DNA from 2 places in the Chryseobacterium sp. AG363 genome. Region 2 is predicted to be linked to the other one. Evidence: riboswitches for the same ligand, from Rfam matches in the RefSeq annotation. Region 2 holds a riboswitch; the other holds the start of a gene.

Region 1 (16,471 bases), on a different contig from region 2:
CCTGATGGTATTTCTGATTCAAAAAACTCAGAATAAAGACTCTAAGGCTATTCAGATAAAACTCAACGAATTGATAGCCTCCTATGAAAAAGCCAGTAACAGACTGGTGGATATTGAAGATCTGACGGAAGAAGAGCTGGACAAGCTTCATAAATATTATGAGAAACTTGGACAACTATCCCAAGAAAAAGAACATTCACAGGATCCCGTGCAAAAATAGTCTTAATACTATTATAATATATGCAGCATGATTTTAAAATCTTCTCAAATTGCCCACGCTGATTCACTGTCAGTGAAATCCCTGGTGCATTTCGTCATAGAACTCGAGAAACTGTTTAAGCGTATCGGAGAGTATCTTCTTTCAGGAGATGAAACCGTTTCAACAGCTGAAAGTGTTACAGCCGGATTTTTACAGTTTTCGTTTTCCCAGATGAAGGATGCCTCCAATTTTTTAAAGGCGGCATGACAGCGTATACTTTAGAATAAAAAGTAAATTTTCTTGGGGTAGATCCTGTGGAAGCTCAACAATATAACTCTGTATCTCCTCATATTGCTGAAACAATGGCGTTGCAGGTAGGTAAACTCTACAAAACCGACTGGTCTATTGGAGTTACAGGATATGCCACTCCGGTGGAAGAATCAGAAGGGAAGCTCTTCGCTTACTTTGCCATTGCCCACAAAGGAAAAGTGGTTCTTTCAGAGAAATTAGATCTGCACTCCAGAACCAAACCTGTTAATGCCCAGCTCTATTACAGTGAATTCATTCTGGGATGCTTTAAGCTGGAACTGGATAAACACCGTGAAAATAAGGAGTAAAAATCATCACAATAATAAGCTGTTAATACAATCAATTATGGAAAAATTACAATTGCAGAATAAATCTGTCCTTATTACAGGAGCAGACAGCGGAATTGGTAAAGCCATCGCTCTTTTATTTGCTAAGGAAGGAGCAGATATTGCCTTCATCCACTATCATGATGCCAAAGATGCCATGAAAACAGTGGAGGAATTAAAAAAAACAGGAAGAAAAGTCCTTTCGTTTGAAGGTGATATTAATGATAGTGAATTTTGTAAATCTGTTGTTAATGAGGTAGTTTCTAAATTCGGAGGAATAGATATACTGATTAATAATGCAGGAACCCAGGTTCCTTGTGAAAGTATAGAAAATCTTAAAGAAGAGGATATCCGCAAAACTTTCGATTCCAACATTATCGGAATGATCCTGCTGACAAAGATTGTATTTCCTTATTTAAAACAAGGGGATTCTATTATCAATACTACTTCAGCTACTGCCTATCTTGGACATGAAGAATTACTGGATTATTCAGCAACCAAAGGCGCTATTGTTTCGTTCACCCGTTCACTGGCATTACAGGCTAAACCTAAAGGAATAAGGGTGAATGCTGTTGCACCCGGACCGGTAGCCACGCCGCTTACGGAAAAAACATTCGGAGAAGAAGATGAAGATCAGAATAAACCGCCGCTAGAACGTAATGCTTCTACCGGAGAAGTGGCAGCAAGTTTTCTATTTCTTGCCACAGTTGCTTCATCACAGATAACGGGACAGGTTCTTCATCCTAATGGAGGTTTAATTGTTAACGGTTAATCTTAACGGATATGAATGGAGTTATTATTCAGTTTTTCCATTGGTATCATCCCGGAAACCTATGGAATGAGTTTGCTGAAAAAGCAGAATATTTAAAAGATTTGGGGTTTACTGCCGTCTGGTTTCCTCCTGCCAATAAATGCAGTCTCAATATGGAAGGGCGTGGCTATGATGTATATGATCTTTATGATTTGGGAGAATTTGATCAGAAAGGCAGTATACCAACCCGGTACGGGACAAAAGCCGAATATTTAATGGCAATAGAGAAAGCGCATGAAGCGGGAATGTCTGTGTATGCGGATATTGTTTTAAACCACAGGATGGGTGGAGATGAAGAAGAAAAGATTATGGTACATCAGCTGAGTGAAGAAAACCGTAATGAAAGAATCTCTGAAAATATGGAGGTTTCAGCCTATACGAAATTTACTTTTCCGGGAAGAAAAGGAGTGTATTCGAACTTTATATGGGATCATCACTGTTTCAGCGGTATTGATTATGTGATCAGAGAAGGAGAGGAGATGAATGGTGTTTTTAAAATCCATAATGAATATGGTGAGGAGTGGACAGATGCCGTAAGTCATCAGTTCGGTAATTATGATTATCTGATGGGAGCTGACATAGAGTACCGTAATCCTTATGTTGTGGAGGAAATGAAAAAATGGATCAGATGGTATATGGAAACAACGAAAGTAGACGGAATCAGATTGGATGCCTTAAAACATATCTCCTCCGACTTTTTGAAAGACTGGATCTCCTATATTAAAACAGAAGTGAATCCTGAATGTTTTGTTTTGGGCGAATTCTGGAAAGACGAGGCAGAAAAAATTGAGTATTTTTCCGATAAAATGTCTGATCTTATCTCTTGTTTTGATACTCCGCTGCATTATAATTTCTTTAAAGCATCACAGGATGGTAAAGATTATGATATGAGCCGGATTTTAAAAGGAAGCTTCCTGGAGAAGAAACCGGTATTCTCAGTTTCTTTTGTTGAAAACCACGATACACAGCAGCTTCAGGCTCTTGAATCTGCGGTGAAAGACTGGTTCAAACCCTTGGCTTATGCTATTATTCTTCTTACCGATGAAGCTTATCCCTGCATATTTTATCCCGATCTTTTTGGTGCAGATTATATCGATATAAAGGATGAGCAGGAAGTGCATATCATCATGCCGAAGGTTGAAGAACTTCCTGGTCTGCTTGAAGCGAGAAAGCTTTTTGCATATGGTGAGCAGATCGATTATTTTGATCATCCCAACTGCGTGGCTTTTGTACGGAAAGGAGATGAAAAGCATGCGGACTGCATTGTAATCATGTCTAATAGCGAAGAAGGTTATAAAGAAATAGAATTGGGAAAAGAACATGCGGATTCGGTTTATACCGATTTTTTAAAGAACCGTCATGAAGAAATTTATACGGATAAAGACGGGAAAGCGGTGTTTACCGTAAATTCGGGTTCGGTAAGTATATGGGTAAAAAAACAAACACCGTAATGATTGGCAAATTTTCAGGCCTTTTATTCTCTGCGAACAGCTATTCTAATTTTAACTTACCATATAAGCTCCTGTAATTTTAGATACCACATCTCAGTATTTTGGACAAAAATGGTCTTATAGTTGCAGATTTACCACCAATCAATCACTAAATTATTATAATATGGAAACTAAAACGGCAACCAAAAAAACACCAGCCAAAAAAGCAACAACAGCAAAAGCAAAAACTCCGGCTAAAAAAAATGCAGCCAAAAGTTTGGAAGATCTTTTTGAAGATGCGCTGAAAGATATTTACTGGGCTGAAAAAGCACTGCTGAAAGCGCTGCCGGCAATGATGAAAAATGCAACCAGTGAAAAGCTTAAACAAGGCATTGATAAGCACATCACGGAAACAGAAGGCCATGTGGAAAGATTGGAAGAATGTTTCAAAGCATTAGGAAAAAAAGCCCAGGCAAAAAAATGTGATGCTATGCAGGGATTGCTGGATGAAGGAAAGAGCATTATGGAAGAGACAGAACCGGGAGCAGTAAGAGATGCGGGCATTATTGCAGCAGCGCAAAAAGTTGAACATTATGAAATTGCTACTTATGGAACACTGGCAGCATTCGCAAAAGTATTGAAGGAAGAAGAGTGTCTTAAAAACTTTTTAAGCACATTGGAAGAAGAAAAAAAATGTGATGAACTGCTTACAAAAGTTGCTGATACCAATCTTAACAGTAAAGCCATGTAAATACAATCTTTAAAAAGGAGACCTGAAAAAATCAGGTCTCCTTTTTATTGAAATCCGGAAAGGTTTAAAATGCAACATTTTTATCTTGGTTGATTTTGTATCAGTTGTAGTATATTTGTGGATATAATTTGTATCAATTTAGTTTTTTAAAATGAACTGTAATTGAATAACAAAACTCTTATACTGTAAAAGAAAACTGTATTCTACCATTTATAAAGTTTAAAAATGACCCAACTTAGCCTGTTCGACTCAGCAGATCTGTACGAATTTCCAAAAGACCTTCTGGAATACAGAGAACATTTCCTGAATCAGGAAGAAGCTGACCGCCTTAAAATTCATCTGCTTGAAACAGCTCCCTGGAAACAACGTACCCAGAAAATGTATGATAAGATGGTTCTCACACCTCGCTTAACCGCCTGGTATGGAGATGAGAAAAATGCCTATCCTTCAGACAATGAACTGGATGCCCATCATTGGACACCGGAACTGTTTTCTTTAAAACAAAGAATAGAAGAAACATTTGGCTATCAATTCAATTCCGTATTGTTGAACCTTTACAGAGATCATAACGATTCTGTTGCCTGGCATCGGGATAAGGAAAGCAGATATGGGAAACGTCCGGTGATTGCGTCAGTAAGTCTGGGGCAAACCAGAAATTTTGATTTCAGGAAAAAAGACCATCATCAGAGTAAATACAGCCTGCCTCTTCCTCACGGATCATTATTGATTATGAAAGGAGACCTTCAGGAAAACTGGGAACATCGTATTGCCAAGTCTCTAACCGCTATGAAGGAGCGTATTAATCTTACATTCCGGTTGGTTAATAAGTTGTAAGGTATTTATTCATAATGTTTTATGATTAGGTTAGAAGTGTTGTAATCGGTTTTTGGCAGATAAATTGTTGCATTTATAAACAAAGTCATTGTTTGACTTCATTAATATCACCACTTAAAATTTATTATTATGAAAAATCTTGTAGTAACAATTTTTGCATTAGCTGCTTTAACGGCCTGCAAAAAAAACGAACCGACAACCACGAGTCAATCTGAGGAAAGTACCACAATGTCTGCCCCTGCAGAATCCGGGATGACGGTAAGCGACTCCACCAAAATGTCAGACACCAAAGATCAGAAAAGTACTCTCAGTGATCAGGACAAAAAGTTTGCAGATGCTGCAGCCATAGGAGGACTGATGGAGGTAATGATGGGAAAACTGGCCGCAACAAACGCTGAAAACTCAGTGGTAAAATCTTTGGGAGCAATGATGGTAACCGATCATTCCAAAGCGAACGACGAGCTTAAGAATTGGGCATCAGGAATTGGGTATACCTTACCCACAAGTCTGGATGCCGAAAAGCAGAAGATGTATGATGACCTGAAAGCTAAGAAAGGTAAAGACTTTGACAAAAAATATACAGATTTAATGGTCAGTGACCACAAGGAAGATGTAGAAGCATTCAAAAAAGAGGTGTCAGAAGGAACAGAAGCCTCATTAAAATCTTTCGCAGCGAAAACCCTTCCGACACTTGAACATCATTTGCAGGAATCGGAAAAAGCTAAAAATGCGGTCAAATAATATTGAGTTTTTATGACCTGCATCATAAGTATGAGCATACAATATTTAATAATTTTGAATTGATTAAATATTATTTTGTTCTTGATTATAGTAAGCTCCTCTTTTTAAGAGGAGTTTTTTGATTATTCTTTCTTTTTATATTCTTCAATTTTCTTGAATTGTCTGTAAGAATCTTTAAGGATACGAAGCTGTTCAGACACAATCTCAGTACTTTTTGGGCTGAGCTCACCTGTGTCCAGGGCATTTTGATAAGCTTCAATAGCTGCTTTTTCGCCAAATACCACATTTTCTAATGTAGATTCTATGAGATTTCCCATGGTAAAAGAATTTTTAATGTCAATCCAAGTTCTGTGAACAGCTCCTGCCATGGACGTTGAGTCCTCCGGAGTGCCTTGCTTTTCTGTGATGAGGTTGATCAGTTCATTTTTCATGATTTTCGACTGCGAAATCATATGTTCGTACTCATCTTTTACATCCGGATACATTTCCCATACTTTTCCCTCAACTTTTTCAAAGCCTTCCTTTCTGTCGTTGGTAATGTGAAGTAAGTCATTAAGTACTGATATTTCTTGATTGTCCATAATATAAATTTTTAGTTATCCATAAAATTATAATTTCCCTCATCGACTCCTTATAATCGTGATCATATCCTGTAAATAAAAAACCAAAGTCCTTTCTTTTTTCAACAAAAAGCTGCACCTTTGCCGAACAATGGGGTGCTACAAAACAGTGGCTGAGATGATACCCAGGAATGTATTTCCACACCTGATCCGGATAATGCCGGTGTAGGGATTGCTTACTGATCATCTCATCATTTGATTTCTAATAATTAATATGATGCAGGACATTTTAAAACAAATTACCTTACCGGAATGGTTCGGAGTCTTATTTTCAGTCATTCAGGTTTTACTGGCCTGTAAAAACAATGTCAACAACTATCTTTTCGGAATTGCGGGGATTCTGCTTACGCTGTATGTGATGCTTACTTCCAAGCTGTACGCTGAATTTACCTTAAATCTTTATTATCTGATCATGAGCATCTATGGATGGTTATATTGGAAATTCGGAAAGCAGAAATCAGAAATGGAAATCTCTGTTACCACCACCACAGAAAAATGGATTACGGGAGGAATTGTTCTGGGAACTTTTATCTTATTCTGGTCTTTTCTGACCCATTTTACAGACTCGGATGTTCCGATCTGGGATTCTCTGGTGAGTGCTTTTGCCTGGGCGGGAATGTGGCTGATGGCGAGACGGAAAATTGAAAACTGGGTGATACTCAATGTCAGTAATATCATTTCTATTCCTTTAATGATTCATAAAGAATTGTATCTCTATGCTGTTTTGACGTCATTCTTATTTTTAGTAGCCATTTCCGGATATATAGAGTGGCAAAAAATTATTAAATCGAAAGCTAATGCTGAGTACTAAAGAGATCAGACGGGAACTTCATGGAGCCCCTGTAATTTCTGATAAAGTAATGCAGCATATTCATGAAGAAAAACTGCTTAAAATATGGGTTCCCAAAAAATATGGAGGACTCGGCTATCGTTTTGAAGAAGGACTTAACACCTTATTTGGCTGTGCAGAAACCGATGGAAGCTTTGGCTGGATGCTGACACTTTGTGCCGGAGCCAATTATTTTTCCAGAAATATCAAGCCTGAAATTGCTCAATTACTGTTTATCCATTCTGAAACCTGCTTTGGTGGCAGCGGAATGGTGGGAGGAACTGCAGAAAAAATAGACAACAGCCACTATCTGATCAACGGTTCATGGAATTTTGCAACAGGTGCACCTCATCTTACCCATTTTACATTGAATGCCAAAATTACAGAAAACGGAAAACCTTTAATGGATGGTCATGGCAATGGAATAATTCGATCATTTATTATTTCGAAAGAACAAGCTGAGGTTATTCCCAACTGGAAATCTGTGGGAATGAAGGCCAGTGGCACCTATTCATTCACTGTTGAAAATGTGCTCGTTAATGAAGACTATAGTTTTGTTTACGATACTTTTTTCACCAATGATATTCTGGACACTATTCCTTTTCGGATTTTTGCAGACTTGACACTGTTGGTCAACTATTTGGGAATGGCTTCTCATTTTATTGAAGAAGCAGAATATATTCGTCCTGAGATCCATTTCAAAAGTTTCGCAGAGTCTGTTGAAAAGCATTTGGAAAAAGTATTGCAAATTGCCGGAGAAGTAGAAAATATACTCGGTGATCACAAAGATATTTCTGAAGGATATCAAAACGAAATCCACCAATATGGAGTAGAGCTGGTTCAAAGATTATCCCATCAGATCCTTACTATTTATACACAGTTGGGAATCCGGGCTACGGATATTAATTCTGAAGTGTATCAGGTGTTCTGTGATTATTTTACAGCTGCGATGCATTCTAATGTCAGACCTTCTGCTGATGATTTGGACTTTTCTTTTTGAGTAGAAAATTCTTTGTTAATAAACTTTTTATCTAATGCTGATCTATTTCAGATCAAAATATTTTAAATACAATTTTGGAGAAAAAGAATAAAAATTTATGGGTATTGAGATTATTTGGTATTTCGTATATATCTGCGATTTCTTTTAATTAAAAAAAATTCAATAACCTTCGGTAATAGAGAAATATTCATTTGTGAATTAGATTTATGTCTACTGTTCATAATCCATAGACCTCCATCATGACCTTCCTTTATATCTTTCCACTTTAATTGATAAGCATCTCTATAGAAAAAGAGTCCATAACTTTGCTCTAACACAATGCAACATTTAAAGGTTATTAAAAGTGGAACTAAAAATCTTGAAAACTATACCATCCCTTTTTACAAAAAAAACCTACAAAAATCAATTTTTGTAGGGTTTATCATATTTTCGTGCATTATATACATTTTATAATTGCACTAAGTGGAGAATACGGGATTCGAACCCGTGACCTTTTGACTGCCAGTCAAACGCGCTAGCCAACTGCGCCAATCCCCCGTTTTTTTGTAAGGCGATACAAAAGTAAGTATTTAAATGATATTTGCAACTATTTTATAATTTTTATTGAATTAAAATTAATGGAAATAGGCTCAATGACCATAAAAATCCATCATTATCCCTAGAATAAATTCCTAATTAACCTATTTTTGTCTGAAATTATAATACAATCATGCAACTCTATACAAAAAGATTAGTTCTTCGGGATATTACGATTGATGACAAACAGGATATTTTCGATTACCGCTCAGATGCCGAAGCCAATAAATTTCAAGGCTAGATTCCTGAAACCCTGGAAGAAGTGGAAAGTTTTATCCAAAGAAACACAACTGAATTCAACCAACCTGAAAGCTGGTATCAGCTGTTGATTACTGATCAAGAAACAAAAGCAGTCATTGGAGATATCGGAATTCATTTTATTGGAGATGAAAATGTACAGGTAGAACTTGGAATTACCTTAAACACCTCATTTCAGGGTAAAGGGTATGCTTCTGAGGCTTTAAAAGGTACCATTGATTTTCTTTTTAATGATTTACAAAAACACAGAATTACAGCTTCCGTAGATCCTGACAACACTGCTTCTCTTCAACTGATGCAACGAATTGGTTTAAGAAAAGAAGGGCATTTTGTGAAAAGTCTGTTCTGGAAAAATAAATGGGTTGATGATATTATTTATGCAGTTCTTCGTGAAGAATGGGTTACAGAATAGATGCCTTTCAGATATCATTGTTTTGCTGTACTACGCAAAATGAATTTCCTTCGGGATCAAGAAGAACTACATAGTCAGCATCATCTTCGTAATTCCAGCCTGGCATCTTTTCAGCCCCAATACTAAGAAGCCGCTCTACTTCCTGCCGCTGATTATCAGATATCAGGTCCATATGATGTCTCTTTGGCTGTTCCGAACTGGTTAATTTTAATGATAACTGCATTCCATCTCCTTCCTTTGGTATCAGAATGGCAAAGTCAACATCAGGCTCATTCTTTATTTTGTAGTGCAAAGCTTCACACCAAAATGCAATTGCTCTGTTCAAATCCGCAACGCCCCAAACGATGGATAATATTTTTAATTTCATTTCAGTGTTGTTTTAAATAATAAAGAATTTAAGATCTTATAACTCTATTCTCAAAAAGAAATAATTACAAAACGGTATATTTTTCGTAAAATGGAGTGAATTTTGTTCTTACAATCGTTAAAGTAACTAAACCATTGCAAATCAAATAGGATACGATCATTGTATGAAACCACTTTTTAACCGTAACTGTAATCCAGTTATCATTTTCGATCAATGAATACATCTCTTTTTTTAAGTGCGTAATCACATGATCCTTTTTCTTTCCGTTTAATGAAAATAAGTCTTTCATAATCTTTGGTAATCTTTAATCATTTTTAGTTTAACAAGTCTTTATGTTGGCTTATTTCATGGGGTTAGTTTTATTATTCCAAATATAGTGAAATAATAAAAAATTACTTTATGACGCCAGTCATAAAAGAATACCAGTTACAAGTCCAGAATAACGGACTTTAGTTTTTAAGGTTGTCTGATTTGTTATATGATACAGCCTATTCTTTGATATTAATATTTGTGGATATTTTTCCACAAGCCTGTACATGTATTTCCACGGCATTCGAAGAATTTTTACATCTCTATTAACATACCTTTACCCCGTAATAATATCAATTATGATATGTAAAACAATAATGAATGGTTAAAATTTATACAAAATTATTTATAGCAGTATTAGCTTTAAGCTCTACTTTTGCTTTTGCCCAGGCAGGAAATGTTGGTATTAATACTGCAAATCCAGGTTCCACTATGGATATTAATGGATCATTAGCAGCAAATTATAATGCTGTTATTACAAATTCTTATAATTTGAACTCATCAGATTTCCATGTTGCTTATAATGGTGTTTCCAATGCTGTTTTTAATCTCCCTTCCGCAGTCAGTGGGGCTGGGAATTATAAAGGGCGTATTTATAGGATTAAAAATAATACAAACTTTAGTATTACAGTAAATTCTGCATCTCCAGAGACTATTAATGGAAATCCCAATGTTCTTGTACCAGCAAATCAAAGTGTAGAATTAATCAATACCGGGCTTACAGGAGCTTCTTCTACATGGGAAATCCTTTCAAAAGGAAGTTCTTCTACAGGAGATTATATTATTGTAAAACCAAACGCTATTCAAACAGTATCTACAGGGTCGGACGTTACATTTGGGTCTGTAATTGCAGCCAATAATATTACTTATAATGCCGGTGTTTTTAATTTGAAAGCCGGGAAAACCTATGTTCTCCGTTGCCAACTGCATGCTACAGAGTTCTCACTAGCTGGAGGTTTCTTTGTCTATGAATGGGTTGATGCTTCAAATAATTCTGTTCTTCCCTCCAGTACCACCGGTGTTGTTGATGCAATAAATAATTATCCTGCCACTTCAATAGGAGGCCAGCCAGAAGCCTATGCTATTTACAGACCTACAGTGGATACCTCTGTAAAAGTACGATTAGGAGGAGCAGGAACTGCTCAGTTGAATCCTCAGATAGGATTTATGACTGTTACAGAGCTTGCTGGAGGGAATGGAAACGGAGGAACAACGATTATTAATAACAATATTACCGCAAGCAATGGTCTTACATTATCAGGTACAGATGTAAAACTGGGAGGAACCCTCTCACAAGCTACAGATATAGCAATGGCGGGAAACAATTTAAGTATTAATGGTACAGGAAAAGTCCTAATGGGGACCAATACAGTGCCCGCGGGTGCATCAAATGCAAAAGTTATTATTGATAATGGGACTACCAACGGTGCTCTTCAAATTAAAGATGGTACTCAGCAGTTGGGGTATGTCCTCACAAGTGATGCCAATGGTTTGGCAACATGGTCATCCACTGTTACTACAGCGTTCGCCAATAATTGGACACCATATACCGGGACATTAATAAATCCTTATACAGGCGGAACTGGAGCTGCAGGATTAAATACGGGAGTTCAGGTAACTATCCCTGCAAAAGGATGGTATTTTTTCCGATGTGGAGTTGCGATCAATTCTGATTGTAATGATTACTTTTTTTATATTAACGGTATTGGAGATGTCTGGAGAAGCTACTGTGGCTCAAACACTGCTGCATTCATGTTTCCAAGAGATCAGAACCGTGTATTATATTTTGCTACACCAGGAACCTACACTGTGTTAGCTGGTAAAACAAATGGAGTAGTTCCGGCCTCATTCAATGCTGGAAACCCTTCTTTTTATCTGGATTTTGTAAAATTCCAAAATTAAATAGCGGCTTTTATGCTAAGGTTCAGCGATTCTAAAAACACAGAAAAAACTACAAGGATTATTTCTTTGTAGTTTTTTTATGGATTAAAATCACTACTTTTTCCCTACAAAGGAAAAAATAGTGATTTGATGGGATTTGTATTGTTTTTTATTCTAAATTTATAAGGTCTTTAAAAGTATTCTACTCTTATTATAAGACAAAAGCAATGTAGAACTACATAATATCCAATCACTTTATTGATGATTGGGCTCTAAAAAGCTCATTTTTATAAGTAATTCTCTACAATAAAATTTTGCGCAATTTTATTGTAAGATTTTAAATATGTATAACAACAGTTAGTTTTCAATTGACTTTTTAGCTTTTACTGCTTTTAAAAGATGTTAGAAGTTTTATAAATCATGATGAAGCCAATTACTTTTTGCTCATCCGGAGAAACAGAGCATCCTTGCTTTCTTTGTTTATTACTTGCCCTTAGTTATTCTCAGGAAGGTTTTCTACTAAAGTGCTCGCAGCATCTTGTTTTATAATTAGTGATAGAGGAGTTTATACAAGAGATTCCAAAAAATGACAGTGAATAAATGAAACAATCTTAGTTGTACTCTAATTCTTTTATCCTTTTTTTCCAGCTCAGGAAATGATTAATACTTTTAATGATTTTGAAAACAGCTATAAATATAAAAAAGGAGATTAATGAAGAATAAATAGAGTAGCTTTTAAAAAAAACATACTGAACGAGAAATGTAAGAACATTAATCAAAATAAAAGTAATACTTATTTTTTTATGAGAAAAACCTAATAAAAGAAGAAGATGATGGATATGGGTTTTATCTGCTTTGAAAGGTGATTTTCCTCTTAATATTCTATCAGTATACACTCGTATAGAATCAATTACGGGAATAGTAAATACAAAAAGTATAAAAAATACTCCATAAGGAAAAGTTGTTGTATTGTTATCAAACTTTGTGATGAAAATTCCCAGACATATCAATAAATATCCTAAAAATAGCGAGCCTGAATTTCCTAAGAAAATTTTATTTTTCTGAGAAAGATTATATTTTAGAAAAGCTATAATACTTCCAACAAAAAGTATAGCTACTCTTGCCAGCCCTAAGTTGCCTTCTATTAACATGATAATAAAAAATAAAACAAATCCTATTCCTGCTACACTACCTGCAAGCCCATCCACTCCATCTATAAGATTAAAAGCATTAACTGCTGTTACGATAACCAAAACAGTGAGCAGATACTGGAAGTATGTATTAATTTCATAGATTCCGAACAATCCGTATAAAGATGAAATTCTTATTCCGGAAGTCGCTATAATGATACTTACACAAACTTGAATGATTAGTTTATAAATGGCTTTAATATCAGTTTTATCATCTAGAGTTCCCACCAGAAGTAAAATATAAGAGGTTACAATAATTGGAAGTATTATTCTCCAGCCTTTATCTGCGGAAATTTCAATTAATAGTAAAATAATCATTCCAATAGCCAGACCTCCAATTAATGGAGTAGGAGTGTAATGTATTTTTCTTGTATTGGGAACATCTACCAATCTAATTTTTTTGGCAATGATTCTCATTACGGGGATTATACAGATTGATAAAATGAAGGCAAGGGTTCCCGATATTAATAGTTCTATAAAATTTTTCATGGTACTTTGTTTTAAATGGGTTCACTGGGATTATTGAATAACTGTATGTTTTTCAGATGTTCTAAGTTGTACTTTTCAAGGATTTTTTTCTCCAGGTTACAAATTACAGGATATACTTTTGCTTTGTTTTTTGCAGTAAATGTTTCTTCAATAAGATTATGGTATTTTTTTGCGATTTTTTTCCAGATATATCTTCTTTCCGCTATCTGCTTCATCCTGGTTGCACAATTTTGAAGATCTTCATTTTTCAGTTGAGCCAAAATATTTTTCAATTCTTCTGCATTTGAAAAATAGAATGCCTGATTTTCTGTAGTTGTTCTGTTGTAAGAAACACCATTGCTGATAACCGGTAGTCCTAAAAACATGGCTTCCACTAAAGAAGGATTGGTGCCTCCTGCAGAATGACCGTGAATATAAAGCGAAGCATTTCCGCGAATAAGATCTATTGTCTCTTGCTCATAAATTGGATCTAAAAGATGAATATTTTCGAAATCTGAATATTGCTGTTTCAATTCCACACCATATTGACTATTCTTCCAGTTACCAACCATTACGAGCTTGCGGCCAGGAAATTCGCTGAATACTTTTAAAATAGTGTGAACGTGATTCTCTGGTTCTATTCTGCACACTTTTACGGCGTACTCACCCAGTAAAAAAGGATATTCTTCAATATTTTTTGATGTGGGAACCAAATTTACTTTTGTGTGGTCTGCCCCATATTCTATTACCCTGCTGATTGTTTTATATCTTAAAGAAGTATAATCCTGAATAGATTCATTATCAGAAATATCAATATCAGAAAACTGTACTGCCAGTTTTTCTGCCCACCATAAATATAATTTGGCTGCTAATGACCATTTATCTCTCTTCCATTCGATACCATCTATGGAAATAATGATTTTTTTACTGGTAAACATTTTTACAAATGGAAGAAGCCAGGCTCCGGCTACCCCTAAAATCAGTAAAACATCACAGTAAAATAATGAATGAATAATAGACCATGTATCATATGCAATACTCTGAACTCCATTGGCGTCTAGAGGAATATATTTTAGTCTGGCTCCTTTCCAGCTTTCGCTCCTTTCTTTTTCTGGGTATTTTTTTGAGGAACAGTATACTGTAAAATCATAGGTATCTGAGAGCTCTTCTACAAGATGAGCAGCTAAAGTTTCAAATCCTCCATAATTGGCAGGTAAGCCAACGGTTCCGATAATTGCTACTTTTGTTTTCATAATTAGTTATATTTAAAAAGAGTATAACTATTCATGTTCCAAAAGTAAACCGGGTTGTAATTTATTGATAATCAGTATTTTACTTTTATAAATACTTGCGCATAATTCCAAAAAATGGAAAATCTGTTATAAACTGGAAATAATATGGATTGATTCTTTCTCAAAATACTCCTCCGAGAACATCAGACTTTTAGCATAAGCTGCATCACTGAAAGATTGATAAATAATTCTATCTTTTAATATATAGTTTATTTTTTCAGATAGCTCATTTATATTTTTAGAATTAACCCAAAAACCATTTTCACCATTTTTCACAAGCTCCGTAACGCCGCCAATTGGCGGAACAATAGCAGGAAGACGATATCGCATTCCTTCCAGAATAGTTAATCCAAATGTTTCAACCCAAAGATCGGGATGAGATAGATTGACCACTAAATCAGCCTCACGGTAAAAAATATGAGTGTCAACCTGAGTAGGATAGATTTTCAGATTTTTTGGAATTTCTTTCATCCTGAAATAATCTAAAATTTCCTGCTCTGAAGCATTGACTACCAGTTTGAAAATATATTGTGAATTTTGTTGTGCCAGCTGCAAAAACTCGTTTACCCCTTTGTATATTTTTAAAGAGCAGATCATTAAAACCACCGGAACTGTATTTTGATGATTTTGAAATTGGTCTGCTTTTTCAACAAAATCCTGTTCCAATACATTGTAAAGAAGAACCTGGTTGTTGATAAGAGATTCCTGCCTCAAAAGAAATTCTGAAACAAAAACAATCTTATGGGCTGTAAATTTTGCTATTCCAAAAAGCAAATTCTTAAAAATAGCAGGCTTGATTGAAGTTTCGTGGATATGATAGATTACTTTGCAGCCTTTTATTTTTCCGGCAATAGCCGCTCCAAAAGGAAGCACAGTATTGATATAGAGAATATCTTTTCTTTTCAGGAAAAACAAAAGCTTTATCATTAATAGAAACTGACAGAGAAAAAAATTACATATTCTTGTGACAGGATTGGGTGAAAAGCGATACCAGAAATAATGATTTCTCACTTTAGAAATATCAGAAAGAAAACCTTTTCTTCCACCTGAAGTAAAAAGATGGGTTTCCATACTATTTTTTGTCCAGGCTTTTAATAACTGCATCAGTACCTTTGGACTTCCGCTATAATCATTTAATAAATGGATGGCAACAATTCTTTTCATTTCAGATTTGATTATAAATTGTATTCAGATATTCACCTCTTTTTTCCCAGGAAAATCTTTCCAGATAATGTTTTCTTGCCCCGGTACTCATTTCTTTCCTTAGATTTTTTTCCAGAAAAAGCCTTAGTAATGCATAGCTGAGCTTCTCAATGGTTTCATTGTATTCCTGCTGTGGAATTGCAAAGCCACAGGTACGATTGATGAACTCTCCAGGGCCTTCATTTTCAAGACATACCACCGGTAATCCAAATGAGAGTGCTTCCGGAACTACCATTCCTGCCCCTTCATGTGACGGAAATAAAAATACTGATGATTGTTCATAGATTTTCATGAGTTCTTTCCGGTCAATCCATTCTATTATTTCAATGAAATTATTCATTTCAAGACTGCTGATAAGGGACTGATAAGATTTTTTCTGTTCCCCCGTTCCAATAAGAGTAAGTTTGCATAATGCTTTATCTTTTTCTGAAATTTGATTAATGAATTGGGCAAAAGATTTTATTGTTAAATCAAACCCTTTTAAGGGAACGAACCTTCCTACGCTGATTATCTTAAAGTCTGATTTTGGAAGTAGTTCTTTTTTCTGGAAAAAGTCTTCTGATGCTACTGAAGGATAAAGTGAGTATTGGCCTTTACCCGGCTTCAGTTTTTCCGGAACACTGCTATTCATACACCAAATATGATCTGAATGCTCAATTGTATTT
Region 2 (16,471 bases):
TGCAAACTGAGCGGCATCATTAGCATCTGCAATAGATCCGGGACGAAGGCCATCACCAAGAGAGAAAGCCACGTCATACTTTTTCATGATCTGGCAGATCTCCTCAAAATGAGTGTATAGGAAACTTTCTTTATGATGGAATAAACACCATTTTGCCATAATAGATCCTCCTCTGGATACAATTCCGGTCACTCTTTTTGCTGTTAAATGGATATATCTCAACAAAACACCTGCATGAATAGTGAAGTACGAAACTCCCTGTTCTGCCTGTTCAATAAGGGTATCTCTGAAAATTTCCCATGTCAGATCTTCAGGAACACCTTTTACTTTTTCCAATGCCTGATAGATCGGAACAGTACCAATAGGAACCGGACTGTTTCTGATAATCCACTCTCTTGTTTCGTGAATATTTTTCCCGGTAGAAAGATCCATAATGGTATCAGCTCCCCATCGGCAGGCCCATACTGCTTTTTCTACTTCTTCTTCAATACTGGATGAAACAGCACTGTTTCCGATATTGGCATTGATCTTTACCAGGAAATTTCTTCCGATAATCATCGGTTCACTTTCCGGGTGGTTGATATTATTGGGAATGATCGCTCTTCCCGCAGCAATTTCGTCCCTTACAAATTCCGGAGTGATCTTGCTTTTTGGAGTATTGGCTCCAAAACTGTGTCCCGGATGTTGAAAAGCCATTTCTTTAGACACTGATTCCAGCTGTTCTATTCTTTGATTTTCCCGGATCGCCACATATTCCATTTCCGGAGTAATGATTCCCTGTTTGGCATAGTAAAGCTGGGTAACCTCTTTTCCTTTCTGTGCTACTTTAGGTTTATGATCATAAGAGAACCTCAATTCATCTAAAAGTGGATCAGCTAAACGGGCTTTCCCGTATTCAGAAGTAATTCCGTCTAAGATATTCACATCATTTCTGTCCAGAATCCATTGTTCTCTGATTCTTGGAAGCCCTTTCTGAATATCAATAACCGCATTTTCATCGGTATAAGGACCTGAAGTGTCATAAATCGTTACCGGAGCATTATGTTCAAAGCCGCCATTGGTCAATTTGGTTGGGCTAAGCTGTATTTCACGCATTGCTACATTGATAGGATGTAATGTACCTTCAATATAGATTTTCTTTGAGTTCGGAAATGGCGAACATGTAATGGAGTGAGCCATAAGTTTTTGGTATTAAATATGAGAATTAACCGCCCTGAGTGGCAGTAATGATTAAAACTGAATCGTTGTTTTTGAGAATGGTTTCCGCCCAGACTGACAGCGGAATAATTCGGTTGTTGAGCGCTACAGCAATACCTTTTTTCTTTCCGGGTAACTCAATAGCCAGTAATGCTTCCAGGTTTGCAGGAAGTACATCAAATGTTTTTCGGGTGTGGTTGATTATAAGTTCCATTCCTAATAAATTAAATATACTTTAGGAATGGCCATTATTGTACAATAGAATGTACAGCAAAAGTCATCTACTTTTCCCTACGCTGGTATGATCCAGATCAGGTTCAAAGGGTAAGTCTCAGTCTGTTGGTAACAGACACCCCTAAAGTTGGGAACGAAGTTAGACATTTTTTTAGAATGCGCAAAATCTGAAATGATAATAAAGAAAAAGTCCATCTCAAAATTGAGACGGACTTTTATGTTTGCCTTTAATTAACTAAAAATCTTTAGTTATTCCTCACAAGCTCTCCAGATCGCATCATTCTGCGGCACGGGAGCTGTTATTTCAATATTTTCTTTGGTAACAGGATGAATAAACTCCAGCTTTCTGGCGTGAAGATTGATTCCTCCATCAGGATTGGAACGTGGTGCTCCGTATTTCAGATCACCCTTAATCGGAACTCCGGTCTTGGACAGCTGTGCTCTGATCTGATGATGCCTTCCGGTTTCAAGATCAATTTCAAGAAGGAGATAATTATCCAGTGTTTTGATCACATGATAGGTAAGAATAGCTTCTTTCGCCCCTTCAGTAGCTTTCGGAAAGACAATAGCCTTATTATTTTTTTCATTTTTCTTTAAATAATGCACCAGTCTCTGGCTTTGCGGGATCATTTCTTTTCCTACAACTGCCCAATATGTTTTTTTCACTTCACGGTTTTTCACCATCTGTGTCAAACGGGAAAGTGCTTTGGAAGTTTTTGCATAGATCACCAGTCCTGAAGTTGGGCGGTCTATACGATGAACCAAGCCGAGAAAAACATTTCCCGGCTTAGCATCTCTTATTTTTATAAAGTTCTTGATGGATTCTAATAGTGATTCATCGCCGGTCTTATCGCCTTGTACAAGCTGACCCACCTTTTTATTAATCACCAGAAGATGGTTGTCTTCATATATAATCTGCTCCTTCATACTTGTTCCGTCTATCTTCTTCTGTTGGATAAAGACAGGATAATCCCTGCAAGAAGGCCTACCGTTTTAACAGCTGAAAGTTTTGAGCCTTCCGGAATAAACGCTCCGAATACACAGATAGCCGCTGCAGCATACATGGCATAAACAAAATTCTTATTGGTAAGCAATGGAGCCTGAATAAAAAAGCTCGCTCCAATCAGAACATAAAATACTTTTCTTGAAAGCAAATGATTGATTTCCGGGGAAAATAAATTAAACCATCCTACGGCCAGACAAATCAAAGCTGCAATAGATAATATTCCCTGGATAGATTGTTGGTTCTGCATGGATTAATAACTTTCGTTTTCGTTTGGAAACTCTACATTTTTCACATCTTTCACGTATTGAGAAACGGCTCCTGTAATTTCTGTGTAAAGGTCAAGGTATCTTCTTAAGAATTTCGGGCTGAAACCTTTGTTCATTCCCACCATATCATGATACACCAAAACCTGTCCGTCACAATCTGCGCCAGCACCGATTCCGATGGTAGGAATAGAAATACTTTCAGTTACTTTCTTGGCTAAATCAGCAGGAATTTTTTCCAACACAATAGAAAAACAGCCAAGCTCTTCCAAAAGCTGAGAATCAGCAATCAGTTTTTCAGCTTCTGCTTCTTCTTTAGCTCTTACTTTATAAGTTCCGAATTTATAAATGGACTGTGGCGTTAATCCCAAATGCCCCATTACAGGAATTCCGGCATTGATAATTTTTTTGATAGACTTGGAAATTTCTTTTCCACCTTCAATTTTTACAGCATGCGCCCCTCCTTCCTTCATCATTCTTACCGCAGACTCCAGTGCTTTTTCAGGATTACTCTGATAAGTTCCAAAAGGTAAATCCGCTACCACCAAAGCTCTGTCGGTTCCTCTTACCACACTTTGAGCATGATAAATCATTTGATCCAGCGTAATGGGTAATGTAGTTTCGAAACCAGCCATTACATTCGCTGCAGAGTCTCCAATCAAAATAGCATCTACTCCACCTGCGTCTACCATCTTCGCCGTGGTAAAATCATAGGCTGTAAGCATTGTTATTTTCTCCTTGTCGAATTTCATTTTACGCAAGGTTTCAGTTGTAACTTTTTTAATTTCAGAGTGAACAGACATAATTTATCTATTTTTAAAAGTTAAAAAGTCGGCCTTGAGCCGACTTAAGTTTTTGTATGATTATAAAACTACGTGACCGAGTTTCATGAGTTTGTCGTGATTTAAGATCTTGATATTTCTTCCGTCCACTTCAATCAGGCTATCCTGTTTGAATTCCGAGATCAGGCGGATGGCACTTTCAGTAGCAGTACCGATGATATTAGCTATCTCTTCTCTCGTTAATGAGATCTTGATAAAGCCTTCAGGATCTACTCCCAGTTTCTGTTCCAGCAGCAAAAGAATTTCTGCCAGTCTTTCTCTTACCGTTTTTTGTGCAAGGAAAGTAATGGTATTGGAAGATTCTCCTAGTTCGTATGAGATTTTCTGAAGCATTACAAAAGACAATTGTGGGTCTACCTCCAAAAGATACATGAAAATATCTGCAGGTAAAAATACACATTCAATATCTGTCATTGCTTCTGCTTTGGCCTGGAAATTTTCCCCGCAAAGCAAAGAACGATAGCCGATGATATCTCCTTCTTTGATAAATCTTAAAATCTGATCTTTACCGAACGCTCCTGATTTCGAAAGTTTGGCAGCACCTTTTTCCAGGACAAACACTCCTTTTGGAGTTTCGCCATCCTCGAAAATAGTATCATGCTTCTGAAAACTCAGTTTCTTCTTGCCATTAATGTATTTTTCAAAATCTGCGCTAGAAAGTCTTTCTTTAAATGATTTATCATTAAAAACTCTGGCGAACCTCTCTTCAATTGCTATCTGTTGTTCCTGCGGCATTTTATATGATATTTATCACAAAAATAGAACTTTTTAACACGATAAACAAAAAAATTTGTTATAATTTTGTAGTTCAATATTTTATGGGGTGAGCGAGAACTGTTTTCATTGTGGTCAAGGGATAGAAAAAGAGAGAATTTTATTTGATGAAAAGACTTTCTGTTGTAACGGATGTAAATCTGTTTACGAGATTCTAAATTTAAATCATTTAGGCAATTTCTATGAGCTTAATAAAGGAGCAGGAATTCGTCCGAATGATGAAAATTCTTCTCAATTTGATTACTTAGACACGCCGGAAATTTTTGAGAAAGTTACTGATTTCTCTGAAGGAAGCACCAGTCTTGTTACTTTCAAAATCCCTGTCATTCACTGTTCTTCCTGTATCTGGCTATTGGAAAGCCTTCATACATTAAATAAGCACATTAAATATTCGCAGGTAAACTTCACAAGGAAGACTTTGCAGATTTCATTCAACCATAACGATCTGAAATTAAGCGAACTCGCTAAATTCTTAACCAATCTAGGATACAAACCGGTAATCAGCCTTGAAACCGCTGATAAAAATGAAGATCATCTTGACAAATCTTTATTAGTAAAATTTGCCATTGCTGCCTTTGCTTTTGGTAACGGAATGTTCCTTGCCTTTCCGGAATATATTGGAGGGGAAGATTATTGGATGGAACATTACAGAGGTTTATTCAGAACTTTGATATTCCTGCTGGCAACACCTGTTGTATTTTATTCAGCTTCAGACTATTATAAATCCGCATGGTACGGTTTAAAAAATAAGATTGTCAATATTGACGTTCCGATTGTCTTAGGAATTTTTGTTCTGTACGGAAGAAGTATCTATGAAGTGGTAACAGATTATGGTCCAGGATATTTTGACACTCTTTGTGGACTTTTATTCTTTATGCTTCTCGGGAAAATTTTCCAGAAAAGGACGTACAGTGCACTATCCTATGACAGAGATTACAAATCCTTCTACCCGATTGCTGTAACCAAGGTAGATTTCGAAGGTAAACAGGATAATATTTTACTATCTGAAATAAAAGTGGGTGATAGAATTCTGGTTAGGAATCAGGAAATAATTCCGGTAGATGCTATTCTGATCAACGGAGAAGGTAATATCGACAACAGTTTCATTACCGGAGAAAGTGAAAGTATCAGCAAACAGCCTGGAGATAAGATTTTTGCCGGAGGTAAGCAGATAGGATCATCTTTAGAGCTCGAAGTGATTAAAAACGTAGATCAAAGTTATTTAACTCAGCTTTGGAATAAAGAGGCATTTAAAAAACACGAAACAGGTCTCGATACTCTTACGAATAACGTCAGCAAATATTTCACATTCATTATTTTAGGTATCGCTTTAGTCGCAGGAACTTATTGGTATTTTATTGATTTAAAAATTATGTTTCAGGTTATTTCTGCGATTCTGATTATTGCATGTCCTTGTGCACTTGCCTTGTCTGCTCCGTTCACTTTCGGTCACATTATGAGAATTTTAGGCCGAAATAAGTTTTACGTAAAAGATACTTTAACGATTGAAAAAATCGCGAAACTTGATACGATTGTTTTTGACAAAACAGGAACCATTACACACAGAAAGAAATCAAACATCAAATACGAAGGATCTGAGATCAGCGAATTTGACTCTTTGAATATCAAAACTTTATTAAAAAATTCCAATCACCCGCTTTCAAAATCATTGTATGAGTTCTTTGAAGTCAATGATGATTATTTCCCGGTAGAAAATTTCGTTGAAATCTCCGGAAAAGGATACGAAGCAAGCGTAAGAGGAAACCTATATAAAATTGGTTCCGCAAGGTATAACAACCGGGAGCCTAAAAACCTTGAAACGGCGGTTTACATCAGTAAAAACGGAGAATATTTAGGAAAATTCATCTTTAAAAATGAATACCGCCCGAAGCTGAAAGAACTTTTCACAAAACTTACCCACTACAAAATATTTATCCTGAGCGGAGACAATTCCTCAGAAGAAAATCAACTTAAAGAGCTTATTCCTAATTACAAAGGAATGGCCTTTAATCAAAGCCCGGAAGACAAGTTAAACTACATCAAATCCCTTCAGGATCAGCACTTAAAAGTCGCAATGCTAGGAGACGGACTTAATGATGCAGGAGCTTTAAAACAAAGTAATGTGGGAATTGCTATTGCTGACGACACGAATAGTTTTACCCCATCTTCCGATGTCATCATGAACGGAGATAAAGTAGTTACTCTGGACAATTACCTGAACGTTTGTAAGGGTTCCATCACGATTGTGAAAATGACATTTATAATCAGTTTTCTGTACAATATTGTTGGTTTAAGTTACGCTGTTACAGGGCATATGCATCCGCTTTTCGCTGCAATCATCATGCCAATCAGTTCGATTACAGTGGTTACCTTTACTACACTTTCAACCTGGATTTTAGGTCGTAAATATTTCAAAAAACAGGCGTAAAAGCCCTTATTTAGACTGATTTTAAATTAGCTGAAATCGGCATTTCGTGATGAATGTCATTATTTTTCACTAAATTTGAACCCCGAAAATAGGTTAATTTTGTTGTCCAATGGATATTCTATATTTAATGATCCTCTGCAGTGTTTCTTTGGCTGCGATTTTCTTGGTCGTATTTATAGTGTATGCCCGAAAAGGACAGTTTGAAGATGATGAATCTCCGGCTGTCAGAATCCTTTTTGATGACGAAAAAGTCGAAGAAAAAGATGAAACCGGCAACAAAAATAAAGACGATAAAGAAATAGGAGAAAATAATAAAAATTGAGAAAAATAGTGAATAGTTGATATGGAAACACAGAAGTTTAGTTATGACAATAGTATTGTCCGTGCGTTCCTTTATGCGACCTTAGTTTTCGGTCTCATTGGATTTACGTTCGGGCTTACGGCGGCATTAATGCTTTTCTACCCTGAATTACCTGAATTCTTTTTCGGGACGGATGACACAACCATTAAAAGTTTGGCATCTGGTAATATTGAAGGGTTAATAAACACTCATGGTGCATTTGGTTTTGGTAGAATCAGAATGCTGCACACCAATACCGTAATCTTTGCATTCGTTTGTAACATTGTTTACACGGGTATTTATTACTCATTACAGAGATTATTAAAAACAAGAATGTACAGTGACACATTGTCTTGGTTACATTTCTGGACCTGGCAGTTTATGATCGTTGCTACGTTCGTTACATTCTTTATGGGGATTAATACCTCTAAAGAATATGCTGAACACGAGTGGCCGATCGACATATTGATCGCATTCTCATGGATCATTTTTGGTATCAATATGTTCCTGACTATTTCTAAGAGAAGAGTGAGACACCTTTATGTAGCCATCTGGTTCTACATCGGTACCTGGATTGCAGTAGCAATGCTTCACATCTTCAACAACCTTGAAGTACCTTTATCTTTCACAGGCTGGAAATCTTATTCAGCATATGCGGGGGTAAAAGATGCTATTGTACAGTGGTGGTATGGACACAATGCGGTTGCATTCGTATTGACGACTCCGGTTCTTGGTTTAATGTATTACTTCCTTCCGAAGGCTGCAGACAGACCGGTATTCTCTTATAAACTGTCTATTATTCACTTCTGGTCATTAATTTTCGTATATATCTGGGCTGGTCCTCACCACCTTCAGTATACAGCTCTTCCGGCTTGGGCTCAGGCGGTAGGAACAGGTTTCTCTATCATGCTTATTGCACCATCCTGGGGAGGTATGTTAAATGGTCTTCTTACGCTGAGAGGAGCTTGGGATAAAGTAAGAGAAAATCCTATCCTTAAGTTCTTCGTAGTAGCTGTTACCTGTTATGGTATGGCAACGTTTGAAGGACCGCTTTTGGCAACTAAAAACATCAACAAAATTGGTCACTTTACAGACTGGGTTATCGGTCACGTTCACTTAGGAGCTCTTGGATGGAATGGTTTCATGGCATTCGGGGTTATCTATTACCTGGTACCAATCATGTGGAGAACAAAACTTTGGTCTGTAAAATTAGCTAACTGGCATTTCTGGTTAGGTACTTTAGGAATTATCTTCTATGCAGTTCCAATGTATATTTCAGGATTTACACAAGGATTAATGTGGAAGCAGTTCAACCCGGATGGAACCTTATTATGGAAAAACTGGCTGGATACGGTAACGGCAATTATTCCTTACTTCAAAATGAGATTTGTAGGAGGTCTATTCTATATCTCAGGATCTATCCTGATGATTGTAAACGTAATTGCTACAGTAAGAAAAGGATCATTCCAAAAAGAAGTTCCTGCTGAAGCTCCAGCGTTGGCAAACATCAGCAAAAACAGAAAAGAAGGAGAAGGTACTCACCTTTGGCTGGAAAGAACTCCGGTATTATTAGGTATCCTGTCTTTCATCACGATATCAATCGGTAGTTCAATTGAAATTATTCCAACACTATCTCTTAAGAAAAGTGTACCTACGATTTCTGCGGTAAAACCTTATTCACCGCTGGAACTTGAAGGTAGAGATATTTATATCCGTGAAGGATGTAACGCTTGTCACTCTCAGATGATCAGACCGTTCAGAGATGAGATTACAAGATTCAACGGTAAAAACGGACAGTACTCCAAAGCTGGAGAATTCGTATACGACAGACCATTCCTATGGGGTTCTAAGAGAACAGGACCGGATTTACATAGAGAAGGTGGTAAAAACCCAAGTTCTTGGCACTACAAGCACATGTATAACCCAAGATCTACTTCTGCTGGTTCTATCATGCCTCGTTACCCTTGGTTAATTGCTACTGACTTAGACAGAACTAAGATGGTAGACAAGATGAAGCTGATGAAGAATGTATTCGATGTACCTTATACTAAGGCTGAAATTGATTCTGCAGACACATGGGCAAACAACCAATCAGCAAAAATTGTGAAAGATATCTTCTCTGAAGCTAATGACCTTAAGCAGGCTTATGCTAAGAGACCTCAGGGAGAACTAGAGAAAAAAGAAATTGTAGCTCTTATTTCTTATCTTCAGAGATTAGGTACAGATATCAAAACAACTGAAATCAAAACAGCAAGTAATAACTAAAAAACATTAAAAAGTTCATACTATGATTCCTCAGAACTTTAAAGATATATTATCCAATACTGAAAATGCTGGCTTCTACCAGACACTGGCTCTGATTTTCTTTATGCTGTTCTTCATAGCTTTAGTAATCTATGTTTTTAGCAGACCTAAAAAATATTACAAAGAAGAAGAAGAGGCACCTCTTGGGGATGATGAAGATGACGATTTTAATTTAAAAAATTAAACTATTTTTTATGAAACAAAGAACACCTGTTGTTATAAACATCTTAATAATAATCGGACTTTTAATAGTTTTTTATTATTTATTTGTACAGAGCTACGCGTTCCTTTCTTCACCTTACTTCTGGGGAACTGTTGTGATCGCTGGTATCCTGGCTTACATTCATGGAGCTATCGGAGACCTAATTGAGAACAACAAATTCAAGAAATTATCTCCTGAGGAAAAGGCAGCATATTTAGCTGAAAAGAAAGTTCCTTATTTCAAAAGATTGTACCAAAGTGCTTTCAAAAAGCAATCGGCTTCTGAAGAAAAGGATATCCTTATCGACCACGGTTTCGACGGAATCATGGAGCTGGATAACCAATTACCGAAATGGTGGGTAGGTTTATTCTATTTTGGGACCGCTTTTTGTATTGTATATATTGCAGCTTACTCTTTCACAGACTTCGCTCACCCGTTAAGCGAATATGAAAAAGAATATAAAGAGCAGTTGGCAAGTATTGAAGAATATCAGAAATCTCAGCCTCCTGTAACGATTGAAACAGCTAAGTATTCAGCTGATAACATTGCAGAAGGTAAAGAATTATTCAAAACAAACTGTGCATCTTGTCACAAAGAAGACGGTAGTGGAGGTATCGGGCCAAACCTTACTGATAACTACTGGATCAACCAGCCTGAGAAAACGTTATTCAAAAACGTATTCCACATGGACTGGAATGGTTCTCCTACTAACCCTGCCATGAGAGCCTTCGGTAAAAACGGAGAAGTTTCAGGAGCAGAAATTGAGAAGATTGCAGCGTATGTATATCACATCAACCAGGAACAACCACCAGTGACTCCGGCTCAGGGAGGAGCAGCTCCTCAGGGAACCGAAGCACATTGGGAAAAAGAATAATTTAAAAAATTAGAAAACATATGAAAAAACATAATTTGTTATTAGATTAAAATAGTAACGAATTATGTTTTTTCTTTTTTAAAACCTATTACATATGTCAGACATAGAAGATATAGAAGTACGCGGCGGACAGGGACAGGTTCTGGACCCTGAGACTTACAGAGATTCTATAGGGACAATGGAGCAATCCGGAAAAAGAAAATGGGTCTTTCCAAGAAAACCTAAAGGAAAGTACACCAACTATAGAAACATTGTAAGCTATTTACTATTAATTATTTATTTTACATTACCATTCATCAAAATCAATGGAAACCCATTGCTGATGTTTAATGTAATAGACAGGGAGTTTTTCATTTTTGGACAGCCTTTCTATCCACAGGACTTTTTTATCCTTACTTTAGGTGCTATTGCCTCTTTAATCTTTATTATTGTTTTTACGATTGCGTTCGGAAGAATTTTCTGCGGGTGGATCTGCCCTCAGACAATTTTTATGGAATCGATATTCCGTAAAATCGAATATCTGATTGAAGGTGACCGAAATAAGCAGATGAAGCTGGACAGACAGGAGTGGAACAGTGAGAAGATCTGGAAAAGAAGTTTGAAATGGAGTATTTATGTCATCATTTCACTCATTATCACCCACTTTATGTTCATGTATATCGTAGGATATGAGGAAGTATTTAAAATTGTTGGAGAAGGGCCATTTGCACATCCTACCAATTTTATTGTAATGATTCTTCTTACCGCAGCATTTTACTTTGTATTTGCGTGGTTCAGAGAGCAGGTTTGTACATTGGTTTGTCCTTACGGAAGACTTCAGGGCGTATTGATAGATAAAGACACTATCAATGTTTTCTATGACTTCAAAAGAGGAGAAAACAGAGCAAAATGGAGAAAGGGTGAAGATCGTAAAGCTGCAGGAAAAGGAGATTGTATCGACTGCCACCAGTGTGTAGTGGTATGCCCTACCGGAATTGACATCAGAGACGGACAACAGCTGGAATGTATCAACTGTACCGCATGTATTGATGCCTGTGATGAAGTAATGGAAAAAGTAGGACTTCCAAAAGGATTGATCCGATATGCTTCTGAAAACGAAATTGAAAAAGAAACTCAGTTCAAGTTTACAGGAAGAATGAAAGGGTTTTCTATATTCCTGTTATTTCTTGTAGGATTCCTGGGATATCTTCTGTACAGCCGTGGTGAGATGGAGGCTAAATTCATCAAACCTGCGGGAAGTACATTCTTTGTGAGAGACGGTAAAATTACCAACACTTATAATTATACCTTCCTTAATAAAACGAACGAGAAAAAAATCGTTACCATCAAAGTAATAGATCCTGCACATGGTGAAATTACGTATAGTGCATCAAGTAAGATTCAGGTAGACAGAGATAAAATTTCCAAAGGAACGATCAACATCAGCTTCCCGGAAAATGATATGAAACTCTCTAAACAAAATATTACTATCGGTGTTTACGATATGAAAGGTAAATTGATAGACTCTTATCAGACTTATTTTGAAGGACCATTTAAACTGCAATTTTAATTAGAAAAAGATGAAGAACTTTAGTTGGGGACATGGTGTTGTAATTGCACTATTAGCATTCATAGTTTTTATATTATCCATGATGTTTCTTTTCCCGAACGGGCAGAAGAATTCTGAAATGGTAACCGATAATTATTACGAAGAAGAGTTGAAGTACCAGGATGTGATTGATGCTAAGAAAAAGGCAGATGATCTTCAGGAAAAACCTGTATACAGCCAGGATACTCAAGGAATTAAAATTACTTTTCCTAAAGAATATAATAACTCAAATACTACGGTAAAATTTGTTTTAAACAGAACCGACGACCAGAATTTAGACATTAAAAAATCTGTACAGCTTGATGCCAGCCAGTCTTTCACAATTCCTGCACAGGTATTGAAAGTAGGAAACTACACATTAAGATTAAGTTGGACAAAAGATAAAACAGACTACCGAATGGATTATGATGTGATATGGAAATAGGACTTATTGTATCGGCTATTGCTTTAGGCTTTGCTTCCGGTTTTCATTGTATCGGAATGTGCGGACCTATTGCTTTATCGATGGGATTAACCAAAAAACAGTCAGCTAATTTCTATCTTCAGAACCTTACTTATCAATTCGGAAGAATTTTCACCTACTCCTTATTGGGTGCACTTCTCGGAATTATCGGTCAAGGATTTGAAATGGCTGGCTTTCAGAAATACCTCACTATTACGGCAGGAGTTCTTCTGATCATTATGGCTGTATTTTCATTTGGTGGAAAAGATTTTGCTTCAAAAATTCCTTTCCTATCCAAGTTTCTGTACAGCGTAAAAATGAATTTGGGAAAATTACTTCAGAAAGCAGATTACCGTTCAAGATTTACGACTGGTGTATTAAATGGCTTCTTACCGTGTGGAATGGTGTATATGGCACTTACCGCCAGCCTCGCAGGAGGAGGGATATGGCAGGGAGCTTTATATATGGCTTTATTTGGTTTGGGAACCCTTCCGTTCATGTTCGCTATAGTTCTGGCTGGAAATCTCATGAATCAGGCCTTCAGAGTAAAAGTTTTAAAAGCAGTTCCTGTGATTATGATTATTTTGGGAGGATTATTCATTCTGAGAGGTCTTGAACTCGGAATTCCCTATGTTTCTCCGAAAGCAGAAGCCATGACAATTATTAAAGATCCGAACGGAGCCGTTAACTGCCATTAATTTGTATTTAAATCTACCATGAAGAAAAACATCCTCTTATTTCTGATCAGTCTTTTTATATTGCAATCCTGCAGTATCAATTCTGAAATTGTCTATCATAAAGATGCTGCGTCGTCTTCTGTCACCGATATTGATACAAGGGAGTTTATGGCTGAAATGATGGCGATGACACCGGATTCATTAAAGCAGAAGGAATTTGGGGAAATGGACAGACTTCCGACTACCTGGACAAGTATGTATGATCTTGCCAAAAAGGAAGGAAAATTAAAAACTGAAAATCCGGACTCTATCAGAATCATGAAAAAAGTTTTCATGAAATCCACAAAGGAGGACAACAAGCTGGCAGGATTTTCTTTTAAAATGGAACATTTTACTGCAGAAGATTATTTGGTTTTAAAAAGTTTTACAAAGACCGAAAAAATCCCTTTAGATCAAAATATATACAATAGCTGGGATGGAAAAACACTCACCATCGATACAGAAAATTTTAATCTTAGAAGTATTGAAGAGGCTGTCAAAACCAAAAGCTCAAAGGAAGAAGCTGAGAAAGTAGCCGGGATGATGGTAATGTTTTTCAAAAAGATCGGTACAACCTTAAAATTTGAAAATAAAATACAATCAATCTCAGGTAAACATGATTGGGTAAAACAGATTGATGATCATTCCATAAGAATAGATTATGATCTGAAAGCTATTTACGATAATGATACAAAACTCAAAAACGCTGATAAGAAGATTATCATCGTTACTGAATAAAACAAAGACCACCGGATTATGGTGGTCTTTTTATTGTTACTAAAAATAGATTAATTTAGTTGATCATATCAAATCTTGCATATTCCGCAACCTTCTTAGGAAGCTTGATTCCTTCCGGTGTCTGGTTATTCTCCAGCAATGCAGCCATAATTCTAGGTAAAGCCATTGCAGATCCATTCAGGGTGTGAACCAGCTGAGATTTACCATCTCCTTTGTAACGGCATTTCAGTCTGTTTGCCTGGAATGTTTCAAAATTCGAAACAGAGCTTACTTCCAGCCACATTTCCTGAGCGGCACTCCAAACTTCAAAGTCATAGGTCATGGCAGATGCAAAACCTGTATCACCACCGCAAAGTCTTAATACTCTGAACGGAAGCTCAAGATCGGTAAGAATTTCTTTGATATGCTCTACCATTTCTTCCAAAACAGCATAAGAATTTTCCGGTTTTTCAATTCTTACGATTTCTACTTTTTCAAACTGGTGGAGACGGTTCAATCCTCTTACGTGAGCTCCGTAGCTTCCTGCTTCTCTTCTGTAGCACTGAGAGAATGCCGTATTTTTGATCGGAAGATCTTTTTCATCCAGTAATACATCACGGTAAAGGTTTGTTACAGGAACTTCTGCAGTAGGAATAAGATATAATCTATCTTCGTTGATATAATACATCTGTCCTTCTTTATCCGGCAGCTGTCCGGTACCGAAACCTGAGGCTTCATTGACAACATGAGGAGGGTTCACTTCTGTATATCCCTTTTCTACGTTTTTATCTAAGAAATACTGAACCAGAGCTCTCTGCAATCTCGCTCCTTTTCCTAAATAAACAGGAAAACCTGCACCGGCAATTTTTACCCCTAATTCAAAATCAATCAGGTTGTATTTTTTTGCCAGCTCCCAATGAGGGATTGCTCCTTCACCAAGACCTTCTACAGGATGAGACTGGAAAATGATTTCGTTATCATCCGCAGAAGCACCACTCTTTACCAGTTCATTGGGAATGTTGGGTAGTTGATAAAGAATATTCAGTAAGTCGTTTTCTTTAACTTCTAGCTGGGATTTCAATTCTGAGCTCGACTCTTTGTATTGTGCTGTTTTAGACTTTGCAGATTCCGCTTCTTCTTTTTTCCCTTCTTTCATCAAAAGTCCGATTTCTTTCGAAATTTTATTGATTTCGGAAAGCTGGGAATCTAGCTCAAACTGGATTCTTTTTCTTTCTTCGTCGGCAGCGATAGCCTCGTCTACCAACTCAAGATTTTTGAATTGTCTTTTCTTAAGACCTTCTAAAACGCGTTCTTTGTTGTCGCGCAAAAAATTGACTTGTAACATTTTATTTAGATGTTAAATATTAGATGTTAAGCTCATAATAAGCTAACAATTGTACAAATTTAAAAATTATTTTGTGATCGTAACGGTATTTATTGAAGTAGGTGCATCAGCCTCTTTTGAAAACACTTCATTTCCGTCATACAATACCTTTGAAACCTGAAATACAGTAGGTGTATTACGATATTGAATTTCCAATGTCCCGGTAACATTATCATTGACATTGGTACTTTTTGTAAAGGTAATTAACATTTTGGAATGGTAAGAAGTTCCTGTTCCCGGATTATCAGGACTGATAGAATCTAATCTTCTTCTTTTAGCACCCGCCAGATAATCCATGTAAAATAAGGAATCCGTTGTCATTTTCAATGGAATACTTACCGGGGCAATATCTTTGGTTCCAAAAATATCATTTACCGAAAATCCAGTATAAGATCCGGCTTTTTTACTGTTCAGAAGGTCCTGACCTGCACTGTTTTTCATATAAATATTCAGCGCCTGATCTATTCTCTGCAAAGAATCATCATCATTTTTACAACTGATGAGTGCAAAAACCGCTACAAAAATGCCCCAAAAATATTTCATCATAAATACAAAGGTAAAATATTAATCTTTAGACTCCTTCTTTATTTTTCAAAATATTTCTGATACCACAGTTCAAAGGTAACCAGCTGCCATATTTTTACCCAATCATATTCATGTTCCTGATGATTCCACCATTCATCAATCACTGCAGCATTGAAGAAATTTCGCTTTTTTAAGCTTTCCAGATTTTCGGTAATAAAGTCTCTTACTTTTTGCTCATTTTTAATGAAATAATTCACCGGAAATGAAAACCCTTTCTTGGGCATATTCAGAACTTCCTGAGGAAGATATTTTTTAGCTGCTTTACGTAATAAAGGTTTATTCTGAATTCCATTAAATCTGATATTTTCCGGAAGTGATGATACATAATCTATCAGGTTATTGCTCAGATAAGGATAACGGAATTCTACGCTATACTTCATCGCACTCAGATCATCCCGGAAAACATGGTGGGAAGAGAGTGAATATTTCATGTCGTATTCAAAATACCCGGCATAATTTTTTCCTTCTGAAAGATGATATTCTGAAAGGTGTAAATCTATTTTACTATAAATAGCTGGGGTTATAAGACTTTTAACTTCCATCGGTCTCATACTGATCTGGCTTTGTCTGAAAAA

What was found. Region 2 has a riboswitch for thiamine pyrophosphate ahead of thiS (sulfur carrier protein ThiS). Riboswitches for the same ligand answer to the same signal wherever they lie in the genome.
Region 1: linked by a shared signal. The riboswitch ahead of pnuC (nicotinamide riboside transporter PnuC) and the one ahead of thiS (sulfur carrier protein ThiS) in region 2 are both predicted to bind thiamine pyrophosphate.

The regions. Positions count from the first base shown of each region.
Region 1 is NZ_RAQF01000002.1:800,507-816,977, forward strand. It holds gene DEU39_RS03545 (low affinity iron permease family protein) at 1-220, shown strand, start outside; gene DEU39_RS24760 (CinA family protein) at 248-466, shown strand; gene DEU39_RS24765 (CinA family protein) at 514-816, shown strand; gene DEU39_RS03555 (SDR family oxidoreductase) at 854-1,606, shown strand; gene DEU39_RS03560 (alpha-amylase) at 1,618-3,096, shown strand; gene DEU39_RS03565 (ferritin-like domain-containing protein) at 3,260-3,826, shown strand; gene DEU39_RS03570 (alpha-ketoglutarate-dependent dioxygenase AlkB family protein) at 4,052-4,660, shown strand; gene DEU39_RS03575 (DUF4142 domain-containing protein) at 4,790-5,401, shown strand; gene DEU39_RS03580 (PA2169 family four-helix-bundle protein) at 5,524-5,982, opposite strand; TPP riboswitch at 6,104-6,210, shown strand; gene pnuC (nicotinamide riboside transporter PnuC) at 6,236-6,832, shown strand; gene DEU39_RS03590 (hypothetical protein) at 6,819-7,850, shown strand; tRNA gene DEU39_RS03600 (tRNA-Ala) at 8,314-8,387, opposite strand; gene DEU39_RS24640 (GNAT family N-acetyltransferase) at 8,560-8,667, shown strand; gene DEU39_RS03605 (GNAT family N-acetyltransferase) at 8,680-9,096, shown strand; gene DEU39_RS03610 (VOC family protein) at 9,104-9,463, opposite strand; gene DEU39_RS03615 (hypothetical protein) at 9,528-9,752, opposite strand; gene DEU39_RS03620 (hypothetical protein) at 10,094-11,674, shown strand; gene DEU39_RS03625 (glycosyltransferase family 4 protein) at 12,265-13,332, opposite strand; gene DEU39_RS03630 (DUF1972 domain-containing protein) at 13,344-14,564, opposite strand; gene DEU39_RS03635 (glycosyltransferase family 4 protein) at 14,691-15,767, opposite strand; gene DEU39_RS03640 (glycosyltransferase family 4 protein) at 15,769-16,471, opposite strand, start outside.
Region 2 is NZ_RAQF01000006.1:109,829-126,299, forward strand. It holds gene thiC (phosphomethylpyrimidine synthase ThiC) at 1-1,179, opposite strand, end outside; gene thiS (sulfur carrier protein ThiS) at 1,205-1,411, opposite strand; TPP riboswitch at 1,469-1,564, opposite strand; gene DEU39_RS20830 (RluA family pseudouridine synthase) at 1,681-2,358, opposite strand; gene DEU39_RS20835 (hypothetical protein) at 2,370-2,684, opposite strand; gene panB (3-methyl-2-oxobutanoate hydroxymethyltransferase) at 2,688-3,503, opposite strand; gene DEU39_RS20845 (Crp/Fnr family transcriptional regulator) at 3,564-4,277, opposite strand; gene DEU39_RS20850 (heavy metal translocating P-type ATPase) at 4,366-6,744, shown strand; gene ccoS (cbb3-type cytochrome oxidase assembly protein CcoS) at 6,854-7,066, shown strand; gene ccoN (cytochrome-c oxidase, cbb3-type subunit I) at 7,088-9,349, shown strand; gene DEU39_RS20865 (cbb3-type cytochrome oxidase subunit 3) at 9,372-9,572, shown strand; gene DEU39_RS20870 (cbb3-type cytochrome c oxidase N-terminal domain-containing protein) at 9,583-10,464, shown strand; gene ccoG (cytochrome c oxidase accessory protein CcoG) at 10,559-12,013, shown strand; gene DEU39_RS20880 (FixH family protein) at 12,024-12,476, shown strand; gene DEU39_RS20885 (sulfite exporter TauE/SafE family protein) at 12,467-13,192, shown strand; gene DEU39_RS20890 (hypothetical protein) at 13,211-13,948, shown strand; gene serS (serine--tRNA ligase) at 14,004-15,272, opposite strand; gene DEU39_RS20900 (hypothetical protein) at 15,339-15,857, opposite strand; gene asnB (asparagine synthase (glutamine-hydrolyzing)) at 15,896-16,471, opposite strand, start outside.